DNA from 3 places in the Rhizobium sp. WSM1274 genome. Region 1 is predicted to be linked to each of the others. Evidence: riboswitches for the same ligand, from Rfam matches in the RefSeq annotation. Region 1 holds a riboswitch; each other region holds the start of a gene.

Region 1 (4,558 bases):
CTACAGGGCGAGTTTTTCCGAGAGCCCGTCCGAGACCCGGCGCCGTCTGCGCCGCCGCGTCACACCATCGGAGATGCGGGCATAGGCTGAAACGCATCCCGTATCATTTCGGCAAGTTCCCGGACGGCCTCGCTGGAACGGTAGGTGCTCCGGCGGAGCACGACCTTGGAGGAATCGACCGGCGGGAAACCGTCTTCAGCGGTGAGTTCCCGGCAGCCAGGCGGAATGCTGCTGCGGGAAAGCGTGGTGACGGCAAGGCCTGCGGTCACGGCATTCTTCAGCCCCGAGCCGGTATCGGCAATAAATGCGATCCGATAATTGCGGCCGATCTGCTCCAGCGACCGGAGCGCAAAATCGCGCGACCAGCTGGAGTTGCGATAGGTCGCTATCGGCAGGGGATCGATGTCGTGCAGCCGGTGCACCATCGATGTGACCCAGACCGTGGGATCAATGCAGATGACCTCGCCTTTCGTTTCATCGCTCCAGTCGAAAACGACGGCGAGATCGAGCTCATCCCGTTCAAGGGCCGCCAAGTTGCGGACTGTGTAGTCGCAGGACACGGTGACCTCGACGGCCGGGTGACGCACGGCGAAAGCCGCGAGCGCCGCCGGCAGCACCGTCTGGCTGTATTCCTCGGGAATTCCGATGCGTACCGGCCCGTCCAGCGGTTTGCTACGGATCGTCGCGGCGGCCTCGTTCAGGAGATCAATGATCCTGCGGGCATAGGGCACGAGCTGTATGCCCTGGCGTGTGAGCAGCACACCGCGGGCGCCACGCTCGAACAGCGTTTCGCCGATCGTCTGCTCAAGCCTCTTGATCTGGGTGCTGACGGCCGACTGCGTCCGCCCGATGCGCTGGGCAGCGGCGGAGAAATTGGAGGTTTCGGCAACGACCAGGAAGGTTCTCAGCAGGTCGCTCTCAATCGGCTCATGCATGGAATAGCCATAGAAAAAATCGATGATAGTTATCACTACTATTCGTTTGTCTGATGTCAATTCTCAGCGCACAAAAGAGCCGCGTTCGACTTCCTTCTTTGAGATATCTGCGTGAACATTGAAAATCCGGCCAGACGCCTCGCAGGCAGCGAGCACGAGAAGGGTGTGCTTCTCATCATTGCCGCGACACTTGCCTGGAGCGCGAGCGGTGTTTATTCGCGACTCCTGACCACCGACGTATGGACGGCGATCGCCTGGCGGTCGTTGTTCGGAGGCCTGTTCCTGCTGATCCCCTGCCTTTTCCTCGAAGGGGGCATCTCGCGGCGAAAATGGGGTTCCGTCTTCCATCCGTCCAGTCTTGCGATGATCGCATGCCAGACCTTCAGTCAGGGATGCTTCATCGGCGCGCTTTACATGACCACCGTCGCCAATGTGACGATGATCTATGCGACCGCGCCGTTTATAGCAGCGTTGCTCGGCTGGCTTATCCTCGGGGAGAGAGTTGCCAGGCGGACGTTGATTGCCGGCGGCATCTCTTTCCTCGGCGTCGCCGTCATCGTCGCCTCGTCGATCGGCGGCGGGACTGGTCTCGGCGACCTGCTGGCGCTCGGCATGACCGTTTCCTTCGCTCTGGTCATCATCATCCCGCGCATCAGTCCCGACGTGCCGAGCCTGCCGCCGACCGTGGTCAGCGCCTTCTTGACGCTTGCCATCTTTGCCCCGTTCGGTTCGGTCGGCTCGCTCGACCTCCACAACTGGATCGTCCTTGCTGCCTTCGGTGCGACCAATTTCTCCCTCGCGCTGGTGCTTTTCCTCGCCGGTGCGAAGCGGATGCCGCCGGCGGAGGCGGCGCTGATCGGCACGATGGAAATCGTGCTCACGCCCTTCTGGGTCTGGCTGTTGTTTTCCGAAGAGCCGCCCGTCGCCACCTTTTTCGGCGGGGCAATCATCCTCGCCGCCGTGCTCTGGCACACGGCCCTCGACGTCAGCCGCAGCCGCCGGCCGCGTCGCGCCTCAAGTCTTTAGGCGACGATTAAATCTTTCGGGGCGAACCGGAAAACCGCCGTATTCGCGGGATCAATTATTTCTCCTGCGCAGCGATCTTTTGCGACTTTACCGACTGTCGTCTTTGAGTTGCGCCCATGTCGTTTTCTTGATCGCTGTTTTCCGTCAGGCATGGTTTGTTTGTTGTGCCCAAGGCGCTATCTCGCAAACTGGCGAAATGGACCATTGGCAGCCGGCCCGACGCCGGCGCTGCCCCGCAGCGGTAGAAGAACTGAAATCCTCAAGGAAATCGCCGGATAGACATCCGGAAAGATATCGAGATGGATCGGAAGGAGATTCTGGAGCCGGAAACCAGCTCTTGCGTAGCAAATCGACGGATTGCGGCAGACGGTCACGAGTGGAACGACAGGCGAAAACCGTGGCGTTCACTCCTCTACTGCATCCAATCTGTCCGTTTTGAAAATTCGAATATCGCCCGGTGCGGCGGTATCCGCGTGTTTTGGACACCGGGCTGCAGAGGAGGCAGGCCGGAGGGAAGTTGCCATCGACTGCATCGGTTGCAGATCGAGGCACTCAAACAAGTGGGAGGAATCCATGAGCAAAAATAGAGGCGTCGTCTATCTCCGGCCGGGCAAGGTCGAAGTTCGCGACATCGACGATCCGAAGCTGGAAGCGCCCGACGGCCGCCGCATCGAACACGGCGTCATTTTGAAGGTGATCTCGACCAATATCTGCGGCTCCGATCAGCACATGGTCCGCGGCCGCACGACAGCGATGCCGGGCCTGGTCCTCGGTCATGAAATCACCGGCGAGATCATCGAGAAAGGCATCGATGTCGAGATGCTCGACATCGGCGATATCGTCTCGGTGCCGTTCAATGTCGCCTGCGGCCGTTGCCGCTGCTGCAAGTCTCAGGACACCGGCGTCTGCCTGACAGTAAACCCGGCCCGAGCTGGCGGTGCTTACGGTTATGTCGACATGGGCGGCTGGATCGGCGGACAGGCACGCTACGTCACCATTCCCTACGCAGATTTCAACCTGCTGAAAATCCCCGATCGGGACAAGGCAATGGCGAAGATCCGGGATCTCACCATGCTTTCCGACATCCTGCCCACCGGTTTCCATGGTGCAGTGCGTGCAGGCGTCGGGGTCGGCTCGACCGTCTATGTCGCAGGCGCCGGCCCCGTCGGCCTTGCGGCTGCGGCTTCGGCTCGCATTCTCGGCGCTGCTGTCGTCATGATCGGCGATTTCAACAAGGACCGTCTGGCACACGCGGCGAAGGTCGGTTTCGAACCGATCGACCTGTCGAAGAGCGACCGTCTCGGCGACATGATCGCACAGGTCGTCGGCACCAACGAAGTGGACAGCGCCATCGATGCGGTCGGCTTCGAGGCACGCGGCCACTCGGGCGGGGAACAGCCTGCGATCGTCCTCAATCAGATGATGGAAATTACCCGCGCCGCGGGTTCGATCGGCATTCCCGGCCTCTACGTCACCGAGGATCCGGGCGCCGTCGACAATGCCGCCAAACACGGCAATCTTTCGCTCCGCTTCGGCCTCGGATGGGCCAAGGCGCAGTCCTTCCACACCGGCCAGACTCCGGTGATCAAATACAATCGTCAGCTCATGCAGGCGATCCTCCACGACCGACTGCCCATTGCCGATATCGTCAACGCCAAGGTCATCCCGCTCGACGATGCCGCCGCTGGATATGAGAGCTTCGATCATGGAGCGGCGACAAAATATGTCCTCGATCCGCACGGTGAGGTCGCGAAAGCCGCGTAGCGGTTACGACTGAGGACTTTACACAATAGGAATGGTCGGCGGTAAACCGGCCATTCCGCATTTGCCACATGACAATTTGATTGACGAATTACTGGATGCTGAACGGGAAATATTTTGCGTTGATCATATCGTAGGTCCCGTCCGCCTTAATACTCTTCAGGGCTTCGTTCAGGCGCGTTAGACGCTCCTTGTCGTCCAGGCGCAGCGCGATGCCGGCACCTTCGCCGAAGTACGTGACGTCGACCAGATCCGGCCCTTTGAACTCGCAGCAGGTTCCCGCCTTGGTGTTGGCGATCCAGTCGTAGATGGCGAGTTTGTCCTCCAGGATGATATCGACGCTGCCATCCGACAACCCCTTGTACAATTCTGGCGAAGACCGGAAGACCTTCTTTTTCATCTCCGGATAGAGATGGTTGGCGTAGGATTCCTGCGCCGTCGACGACGTCACCCCGAGGATCTTGCCGCTGAGGCCGGCGGGGCTGACATCATTGATCGACGAATCCTTCCGAGCGATGAACACCGACGGGCTGTTATAGTATTTTTCAGTGAAGGCAACCTTTTGACGCCGCTCAAGGCTCATCGACATGGATGAGATGATCGCGTCGTATTTGTCGGCAACGAGATCGGGGATAATGTCGTCCCACTTCTCGATGATGAATTGGCATTCGAACTTGCCAACCTCGCACAGCGCATTGGCAATATCGATGTCGAAGCCCTGAAGCTCGTTATTTGCATCGAGATAGTTGAAGGGCGGAAACGCACCTTCGACGGCAATTCTCATCGGTATGCGATCTTGCGCAGCCACCTCGAACGGCGAGGCGGCCAAAAAGATA
Region 2 (4,558 bases), on a different replicon from region 1:
ACCTTCTTCAACGGCCTCAAATACTTTCGAGCCGTCGCCGATGGATGGGCTTTGCGAGATATGTATATGCCCTAGCGTCAGAACGGGGAGAGGATTAGGGTGAGGGGAAAATGCTCCGGCGCGAAATATCAACTTACAGTGTACAAGACACGCAGCCCTGCACCTCGGTGCCGGACAGCGCCATCTGGCGAAGGCGGATGTAGTAGATCGTCTTGATGCCCTTCTTCCAGGCGTGGATCTGCGCCTTGTTGATGTCGCGCGTCGTTGCCGTATCGCGGAAGAACAAGGTCAGCGACAGGCCCTGGTCGACATGCTGGGTCGCCGCCGCATAGGTGTCGATGATCTTCTCCGGCCCGATCTCATAGGCGTCCTGATAATAGTCGAGATTGTCGTTGGTCATGAACGGCGCCGGATAGTAGACGCGGCCGATCTTGCCCTCCTTGCGGATCTCGATCTTCGAGACGATCGGATGGATCGAGGAGGTCGAGTGGTTGATATAGGAGATCGAGCCCGTCGGCGGCACCGCCTGCAGGTTCTGGTTATAGAGGCCGGAGGCCATCACCGCCGTCTTCAATGCGGCCCAGTCTTCCTGCGTCGGAATGTGAATACCTGAGGTCTCGAACAGCGCCCTCACCGTCTCCGTCGCCGGCTCCCAGAGCCGGTCGGTATATTTGTCGAAATATTCGCCGGAGGCATATTTCGAGTTTTCGAAGCCCTTGAAGCTCGTGCCGCGTTCGACCGCCAAAAGGTTCGAGGCGCGGACTGCGTGATAGGTCACCGTATAGAAATAGATATTGGTGAAATCGATGCCTTCCTCGGAGCCGTAGAAGATGCGTTCGCGGGCGAGGTAACCGTGCAGGTTCATCTGACCGAGGCCGATCGCATGGCTCTCGTCATTGCCCTTCTCGATCGAAGGAACCGAAGAGATGTGGCTCATGTCGGAAACGGCCGTCAGCGCCCGGATCGAGGTTTCGATCGTCTTGCCGAAATCGGCCGAATCCATTGCCGCGGCAATATTCAGCGAGCCGAGATTGCAGGAAATATCCTTGCCGAGATGTTTGTAGGAGAGGTCGTCATGATATTCGCTAGCCTCGCTCACCTGCAGGATCTCCGAGCAGAGATTGCTCATCGAGATGCGCCCGGCGATCGGGTTCGTCCGGTTCACTGTGTCCTCGAACATGAGGTAGGGATAGCCGCTCTCGAACTGGATTTCGGCAAGCACCTGGAAGAATTCGCGCGCCTTGATCTTCTTCTTGGAGATGCGGACGTCGTCCGCCATCTCGCGGTACTTTTCCGTTACCGAAATCTCGGTGAAGGGCACACCATAGACGCGCTCTACGTCATAGGGCGAGAACAGGTACATGTCCTCGTTGTTCCTCGCCAGTTCGAAGGTGATGTCGGGCACGACGACGCCGAGCGACAGCGTCTTGATGCGGATCTTCTCGTCGGCATTTTCGCGCTTGGTATCGAGGAAGCGCATGATATCGGGGTGGTGGGCATTGAGATAGACGGCCCCCGCCCCCTGCCGCGCGCCGAGCTGGTTGGCATAGGAGAAACTGTCTTCGAGCAGCTTCATCACCGGGATGATGCCCGACGACTGGTTCTCGATATGCTTGATCGGCGCGCCCGCCTCACGGATATTCGTCAGCGACAGCGCCACGCCGCCGCCGCGCTTCGACAGCTGCAGCGCCGAATTGATCGACCGGCCGATCGATTCCATATTGTCCTCGACGCGCAGCAGGAAGCAGGAAACCAGTTCGCCGCGCTGCTTCTTGCCGGCATTGAGGAAGGTCGGCGTCGCCGGCTGGAAACGGCCGGAGATGATCTCCTCGACCATGTCGCGGGCAAGCCCCTCGTCGCCGCGCGCCAAGGCCAGCGCCACCATGCAGATGCGATCCTCGTAGCGCTCGAGATAGCGCTTTCCGTCGAAGGTCTTCAGCGTATAGCTGGTGTAGTATTTGAAGGCGCCGAGGAAGGTCGGGAAACGGAACTTCTTGGCATAGGCCTGATCGAACAGATCCCGCACGAAATTGAAGGAATACTGGTCGAGAACCTCCTGCTCGTAATAGTCCTCGGTCACGAGGTAATCGAGCTTTTCCCGGAAATTGTGAAAGAACACCGTGTTCTGGTTCACATGCTGCAGGAAATACTGCTTGGCCGCCATTCGATCCTTGTCGAGCTGGATCCGCCCCTCATCGTCATAGAGGTTCAGCATCGCATTCAGCGCGTGATAGTCGAGCGTTTCGGCTGCCTTCATCGGCCTTTCCCCGGCAGGATGAGCAACAGTGTGATGCGGTTTTGCGCCCGCATCCCGCGTCAGGGTTGTTCCCGTATCCAAAATCGTTCCATTCCGTGTTTGACCTTGGCGACGTCGTCTTCGGTGCCCATGAGCTCGAACCTGTAGAGATACGGCACCTGGCATTTATGCGAGACCACGTCGCCGGCGAGCCCGTATGTCTCGCCGAAATTGCTGTTGCCCGCGGCAATCACACCGCGGATGTGTCCTCGGTTTTCCGCATCGTTGAGGAAACGGATCACCTGCTTGGGAACGGCACCCTTGCCGCCGCCGCTATAGGTCGGCACGACAAGCACGAAAGGTTCGCGGATATGGAACGCCTCAGCGCCACCTGACGGAATGCGCGCCGCGCGTAGTCCGAGCTTGGCGACGAACCGATGGGTGTTCTCGGATCGGCTGGAATAATAAACGATCAGGCCCATCGCTTTTCTCGATCAGGAGAGCGCGCTGATCATGTCGGGGCGGAAGCCGGCCCAATGCTGCTCACCGGCGATGACGACAGGCGCCTGCATGTAGCCAAGGCTGCGGACCCGATCGAGCGCTTCGGCATCCCGCGAGATATCGACGATGTCATAATCGACGCCCAGGCGGTCGAGGGCACGGTAGGTGGCGGTGCACTGGACGCAGGCAGGCCTGCTGTAGACGGTGATGGTCATGATATTCCTCGTGAAGACGCGATTGGGACGCAGGACATTGATCGGAAATCTGCCGATATCCGTCGAAAAATCTCTGGTGATTTGAGCTATGCGGCTGTTTAGCCGCTGGGCATACTCCGCCCTCTACCTCTAGCGGGTGGCGGTCTGAACTGAGATACTGACATGACTTCACCCCGAAGTGGCTCAATACGAAGGTTTCGGGGGCGGAGGCTCGGGCCTGCGAAACGCGATGCGGAGATTCCCCGCAGCAACGCAACGCGACCTTCCGGACACCCCGCCCGTGGACGTTTCGTTCGAGGCAGGTCTCCTGGCTCACGGGTCAAAGCGCCTGCCCCAGCCTTCCCGGAGCATCATGCTCCAGTGACCTGAAATCGGACAGTTGCTCGCCGCTTACAGTTGCGGGGGCAGCTCCGGCATTGCCGCGCCATGATGGCGAAGCGCACCGTATTCCCGTCTTAGCCGCCGATCCTCACGAATCGACGGAACCTCGAACACTAGATATGGTACTCGAATCGCTGATGACGTCAACAAGTTGTTGTGGCGACGCAGCAATGGCGGCAATGAATCGCCGCGCCTGTGTATGATGTGGATAACGAAGCGTTAACGGAAAAGCGCTGTTTAGAACCCGTCAGAAAAGAGCCGGCAGAAGCCGGCTCCCCGAAGGTTCACATCTTTATCCGAAGCAGCCGCAACGCGTTGATCGTCACCAGCACGGTGGCGCCGGTATCGGCGAGGATCGCCGGCCAGAGCCCGGTGATACCGGCGATCGTCGTCACCAGGAACACCGCCTTCAGCGCGAGTGCGATGGTGATATTCTGCAGGATGTTGCGCATCGTGCGTTTGGAAAGTTCGATCATCCGCGCCACGTCGCCGACGCGTCCGTGCAGCACGGCGGCATCCGCCGTCTCGAGCGCCACATCGGTGCCGCCGCCCATAGCAATGCCGATATCGGCAGCAGCCAGCGCCGGAGCATCGTTGATGCCGTCGCCGACCTTGGCGACGATGAAGCCCTGGTGCTTCAATTCGCCGACGACCCGCTGCTTGTCCTCAGGCATCATCTCGCCGCGCCAGTCTGTGCCGAGCATGCCGGCAACGGCTGCCGCCGTCCGCTTGTTGTCGCCCGTCAACATCATCGCCTTGACGCCTGCTGATTTGAGGGCAGCGAGCCCGGCCTCGGCATCCTCGCGCGGCTCGTCGCGCATGGCGATCAAACCCGCCGCAACACCGTTGACGAGCAGCACCGACAGGCTCTTGCCCTCGTCGTTCAGCGCCGCGATGCGTGCATCCTGTTCAGCACTGAGCGCCCCGCGCTCACGGGCGGCGGGCGGCGACAGCAGGTCCAGCGTCTCGCCGCCGACTTTGCCGCTGACGCCCTTGCCCGGCAGCGCTTCCAGCTCGAAGGCCGGCGGCACGGGAACGCCGACTGACTTGGCGCGGTTGAGGATCGCCAGCGCCAGCGGATGGCTGGAGCCTTGCTCCAGCACCGCCGCGCGCGACAGCACCTGCGCCTCGCTCAATCCGAAGGAGATGATATCGGTGACCTGAGGCCTGCCATCCGTCAGCGTGCCTGTCTTATCGAAGGCGACCATCGTCACCTTGCCGAGCG
Region 3 (4,558 bases), on a different replicon from region 1:
TCCAACGACGGCCAGAAGGGCATGGGCCTCATCATGCTCATCCTTATCGGCCTGGTGCCGACGGCTTTCGCGCTGAACCGCACGCCCGATGTCAACTATCTCGAAGCCTACAAGTCGGCATCTGTCCAGGTGGAAGCCGCGCTCGGCAAATATGTGAAGCCTGGGGTGACCGTTGCGGACTACAAGGCCGAAGTCAGCAACGCCGTCAAGAACAAGACCTGGACGGATGCGACGACGCCGGCCCTGCAGCAATATATCCACCAGACCAGTGCCGAGGTCGCCGCCTTCCCGACGCTCGAAGCGGTGCCGACCAATCTCGTCGGCAACGTCCGCAACGACATCTATCTGATCGGCGAGGCGCTGAAGCTGATCGACAAGCAAAAGCTGCTGCCGATGGACGCCGGCGACCTCAGCGCGGTCACGAACTACCACAAGGCAGTCGACAACGCGACCAAGTTCATCCCGCTCTGGGTGAAAGTGGCGGTCGCAATCGCGCTTGGCCTCGGCACCATGGTGGGCTGGAAGCGCATCGTCGTCACCGTCGGCGAAAAGATCGGCAAGACGCATCTGACCTATGGTCAGGGTGCGGCAGCCGAAGTCGTGGCGATGGTCACCATCGCTTCGGCCGACCATCTCGGCCTGCCGGTCTCGACCACCCATGTCCTGTCGTCAGGCGTTGCCGGCACCATGGCGGCGAACGGTTCCGGCCTGCAATGGTCGACGGTGCGCAACATGCTGATGGCCTGGGTGCTGACGCTGCCGGCCTCGATCGCGATCGCCTTCGTGCTGTTCGTGATCATGCGTCAGATTTTTTAGGCGTCCCGTCAGGCCGTGGAGGCCAGGCTGGCATTACGATCGCCGATGAAGATGCCCGCTTCGGCGGCGGGCATCGCCTTGCCGAAAAGGTAACCTTGGCCGATATCGCAGCCGAGCTGCAGCAGGAAGGCGAGCTGGCCGTGCTCCTCGATGCCTTCGGCCGTCGTCTTGATGTTGAGGCTCCTGCCGAGACCGAGCATGGCGCGAACGATCTTTTCCTGGCGCTCGTCGTCGCGATAGGTGGCGATGAAGCTTTTGTCGATCTTGATCTTGTCGAAACGATAGCGGGCGAGCTGGGCGAGGCTCGAATAGCCCGTGCCGAAATCGTCGAGGGCGATCTGGATGCCGGCCGCATGCAGCTCGTCAAGAATGAGGGCGGCGACGGCGGGATCCTGGATCAGCGCGTTTTCGGTGATCTCCACTTCCAGGCGCTGCGGCGGCAGCCGGCTTGCCGAAAGCACCTTGAGAATGCGCGACGTCAGCAACCTGTCTTCCATCTGCACCGGCGAGACGTTGAAGGACAACATCACATGCTCCGGCCAGGTGAGGGCGTCGCTGCAGGCCTGGGCGAGAAGATCCTCGAACAATGCCGTGATCATGCCGGTTTCCTCGGCGATATCGATAAAGACCGGCGGGGGAATATTGACACCGTCGTCGCTGATCCAGCGCGCCAGCGCCTCGAATCCGCAGAGCTGACCGGTCTTCAGGTCGATCAGCGGCTGATAGAAGGGCTTGATCGCCTTGTTGGAAATTGCGGCACGCAGCCTGGTTTCCAGAGCGGCACGTTCCGTTACCTTGTCCTGCATCGAAGGTTCGAAAACCAAATAATGGTTAGGCCCGCGAGATTTTGCCTCGTACATGGCGAGGTCGGCACGGTGGGCGGCATCTTCCAGCGGCTCGGCTCCCTCGGCCCAGCGGTCGTAGCCGACGCTGGCGCCGACTTCGACGGCAAAGCCATCGATATGGATGGGCCGGGTGACGGCCTGAATCAGCAGCTTGGCAAAACGCTCCTCGCGTTGCGCCGTCAGGGCGAAGGCGACGATGATGAATTCGTCGCCGCCGAAGCGATAGACGCAGTCGGCATTGCCGAGCGCGCAGATGCGTCTGGCAACCTCGATCAACAGGATGTCGCCGCCCTTGTGGCCGACAAGGTCGTTGACCTTCTTGAAGCCGTCGAGGTCGACGGAGAAGATGGTGACGTTGCGGTCCCACTCCTCGATCTCGGCCTCGTCGTCTTTGATCGGCCGTGAGAGGATCTTGCGCTCGAAGGCGTAGCGGTTGGGCAGCTTGGTGAGATGGTCGTGGGTCGCGGTCCAATCGGCTTTTGCCTGGGCGGCCGCGCGCAGTTCCATTTCCTTACGCAGGTCGGCGATGCGCAGCACCGAATAGATGAAGCTCATGGCGCCGGCGATGCCGAGCGCCAGAACGACCTTGTCGGCGCCATACTCGCCGAATCCGATCAGGAAGGCGACCAGGCTGTCGTCGAGCTGTAGCAGCGTGCCGAGAAGCCAGAGGGTCACTCCAGACACCACGATCGACACGCATTGCCGTCCGGCCCTGCTTTGGAAAAACACCGGCATCATGCCTTCTCCATCTCCACCTTCGCGGAAATATCACGAAAGTCTGAAATGTTTGTTGAAACCAGAAGGCGAATTATCAGAGGCAGCAGCCTGTTGCGTGCCGCAGAGAGACCCGAGAGGCTTGTGGGGAATCAGGGCGTCGTTATCAGCGCGATGCCCTTAATGGTTCAGAAGACTGGCTCATGCGGGAAAGAACGAAGGCGAGCGTGCTAATGCATCGCTCGCCCTTTCCAGTGCTTCAGGCGGTGACGATCAGCAGCGGAACGCTGACAATGAGACCGACCAGAACCGTGACTGTGGCGACACGCATGAAACGCAGGCGTCGTGTGCGCTCGCCACTCCAATCATATGTCATTCTTCCATCTCCTTGGGACAAGGAAGTAGTTCCCGCAAAGCCGGGTTCAACAGAGATGACGCGATTTGCTTGTGCAAAGCTGGATAAGATCAGCAGTCTCTAATGCTGGAAGCGCAGAGACCAGCGCTGTCCGTTGCTGGTCATGCGGATAACGGAAAGCGGCTCGACGTCGCTCAGCCAGAAGGAGGAGAGTGGCGCCTGAAGCACATGCACGATCGCTGCCCGGATGACGGCCGCATGGCTGATTGCAATGATGTGGCCGTCGAGAACAGTCTGTCCATCCATCCAGCCGGCGATGCGCTTGCGCAGATCAACAAGGCTCTCGCCGCCATGCGGAGCCGCTTCCGGATCGCTCATCCACCCCATGAGGTTTTCCGGCTCTTCGGTCCCGATCGCCGCGATTGACCTGCCGGCCCAGCGGCCATGGTCGCAGTCGCAAAGCGCCTGATCTATCCGGGCTTCGAGGCGCAGCGCATCAGCAGTTTGACGGGCGCGCAAGGCGGGGCTCGTGACAATACAATCGGCGCGGGGCGGGGCGATCATCCTGCCGGCCTCCTTCACTGCCTTGTCCTCCAGCGGTTCGTCGAGCGGGAACAGGGCCTTGCGGCTTGCTGCCGTCGCGCCGTGGCAGATCCAGGTGAGGCGCGTGTTCACAGTCGTTCTTGTCTCCCGGAATGCGGCGACAGCGTCCTTCGCCGGCTTGTGAAGTTTCGTTGACAGTCTCTTCGGCGTGCAGATATAACCGTGCTGTTGCGGGTTTGGAAGCCGGTGTAAGTCCGGCGCGGTCGCGCCACTGTGACCAGCGTGAGCTCTTCGCGCTGGAAGTCAGACCCTACTGCACAAGCACTCTTTCGACTGAACGCGTCATTCCCGGAGGAATACATGTCTGACACCACTTTCGCGCCCGTTGCTGTACCGGCGCCGATCCCTGTAGGCGAGATCCTGCCCTGGGCGATCTTCGGCGGCCTGCTGATGCTCATTGTCCTCTATTTCGTCGGCACCGAGGAAGGCGCGATGGCGCTGTTAAACGGCATGTATGTGCACGAATTCGTGCATGACGGCCGCCATCTCCTTGGCTTTCCCTGCCACTAAAGCGCTTCGCGATCGGAGTTCCTGACATGGTTGGAAACCTTCTGCTTCGCGGCATGCTCGCGGGCCTGATGGCTGGCATCCTCGTTTTCGCTTTCGCCCATATGTTCGGCGAGCCGCTGGTCGATGCGGCGATCGCCTTCGAAGAGGCAAGCGCCCAGGCCGCCGGCGAGGCTGCCGAACCCGAAATCGTCAGCCGCGCCACACAGGCCGGTCTTGGCCTTTTCACCGGTGTCATGGCCTACAGCGTCGCCGTCGGCGGGCTCTTCGCGCTCGCCTTCGCTTTCGTGCAGGGCCGCTTCAGCAGCCTTTCGCCGCGCGGCACCTCGGCCGTCATCGCCATTGCCGCCTTCGTGGCGGTTGTCCTCGTTCCCGGTATCAAGTATCCGGCCAACCCGCCGGCGGTCGGCAATCCCGACACGATCGGTGCCAGGACCGAACTGTTCTTCCTGATGATCGTCGTCTCGCTTGCGGCGCTGGTTGCCGCAGTGGCGCTGTCGCGCCGCCTTTCCGAGCGCTTCGGTCTCTGGAACGGCGCGATTATCGCCGGCATCGCCTATCTCGTTTTCATCGGCCTCGTGCTCTATCTGCTGCCGCCGATCAATGAGGTGCCGGAGAACTTCTCGGCGATGGTGCTCTGGCGGTTCCGCACCACTTCGCTCGGCATGCACGCGATCCTCTGGGCAGCCTTGGGCTTGGCCTTCGGAGCGCTGGCGGA

What was found. A riboswitch is a leader RNA that binds a small molecule or an ion and turns the genes downstream of it on or off. The one in region 1 is predicted to bind cobalamin.
Region 2: it holds a riboswitch for cobalamin, as region 1 does, so the genes downstream of both, nrdH (glutaredoxin-like protein NrdH) here and fdhA (formaldehyde dehydrogenase, glutathione-independent) in region 1, are expected to answer to the same signal.
Region 3: it holds a riboswitch for cobalamin, as region 1 does, so the genes downstream of both, N2600_RS18040 (CbtB domain-containing protein) here and fdhA (formaldehyde dehydrogenase, glutathione-independent) in region 1, are expected to answer to the same signal.

The regions. Positions count from the first base shown of each region.
Region 1 covers NZ_CP104141.1:136,367-140,924, reverse strand. Annotated here, with positions in the region: gene N2600_RS32465 (GlxA family transcriptional regulator) at 1-85, shown strand, start outside; gene N2600_RS32460 (LysR substrate-binding domain-containing protein) at 60-935, opposite strand; gene N2600_RS32455 (DMT family transporter) at 1,047-1,961, shown strand; cobalamin riboswitch at 2,116-2,315, shown strand; gene fdhA (formaldehyde dehydrogenase, glutathione-independent) at 2,535-3,725, shown strand; gene N2600_RS32445 (transporter substrate-binding domain-containing protein) at 3,814-4,558, opposite strand, start outside.
Region 2 covers NZ_CP104138.1:3,981,158-3,985,715, forward strand. Annotated here, with positions in the region: gene N2600_RS19740 (IS4 family transposase) at 1-75, shown strand, start outside; gene nrdE (class 1b ribonucleoside-diphosphate reductase subunit alpha) at 134-2,338, opposite strand; gene nrdI (class Ib ribonucleoside-diphosphate reductase assembly flavoprotein NrdI) at 2,317-2,718, opposite strand; gene nrdH (glutaredoxin-like protein NrdH) at 2,731-2,952, opposite strand; cobalamin riboswitch at 3,233-3,457, opposite strand; gene N2600_RS19760 (heavy metal translocating P-type ATPase) at 3,618-4,558, opposite strand, start outside.
Region 3 covers NZ_CP104138.1:3,607,151-3,611,708, reverse strand. Annotated here, with positions in the region: gene N2600_RS18055 (inorganic phosphate transporter) at 1-816, shown strand, start outside; gene N2600_RS18050 (putative bifunctional diguanylate cyclase/phosphodiesterase) at 825-2,396, opposite strand; gene N2600_RS18045 (histidine phosphatase family protein) at 2,851-3,405, opposite strand; adenosylcobalamin (AdoCbl) riboswitch at 3,483-3,620, shown strand; gene N2600_RS18040 (CbtB domain-containing protein) at 3,634-3,843, shown strand; gene N2600_RS18035 (CbtA family protein) at 3,870-4,558, shown strand, end outside.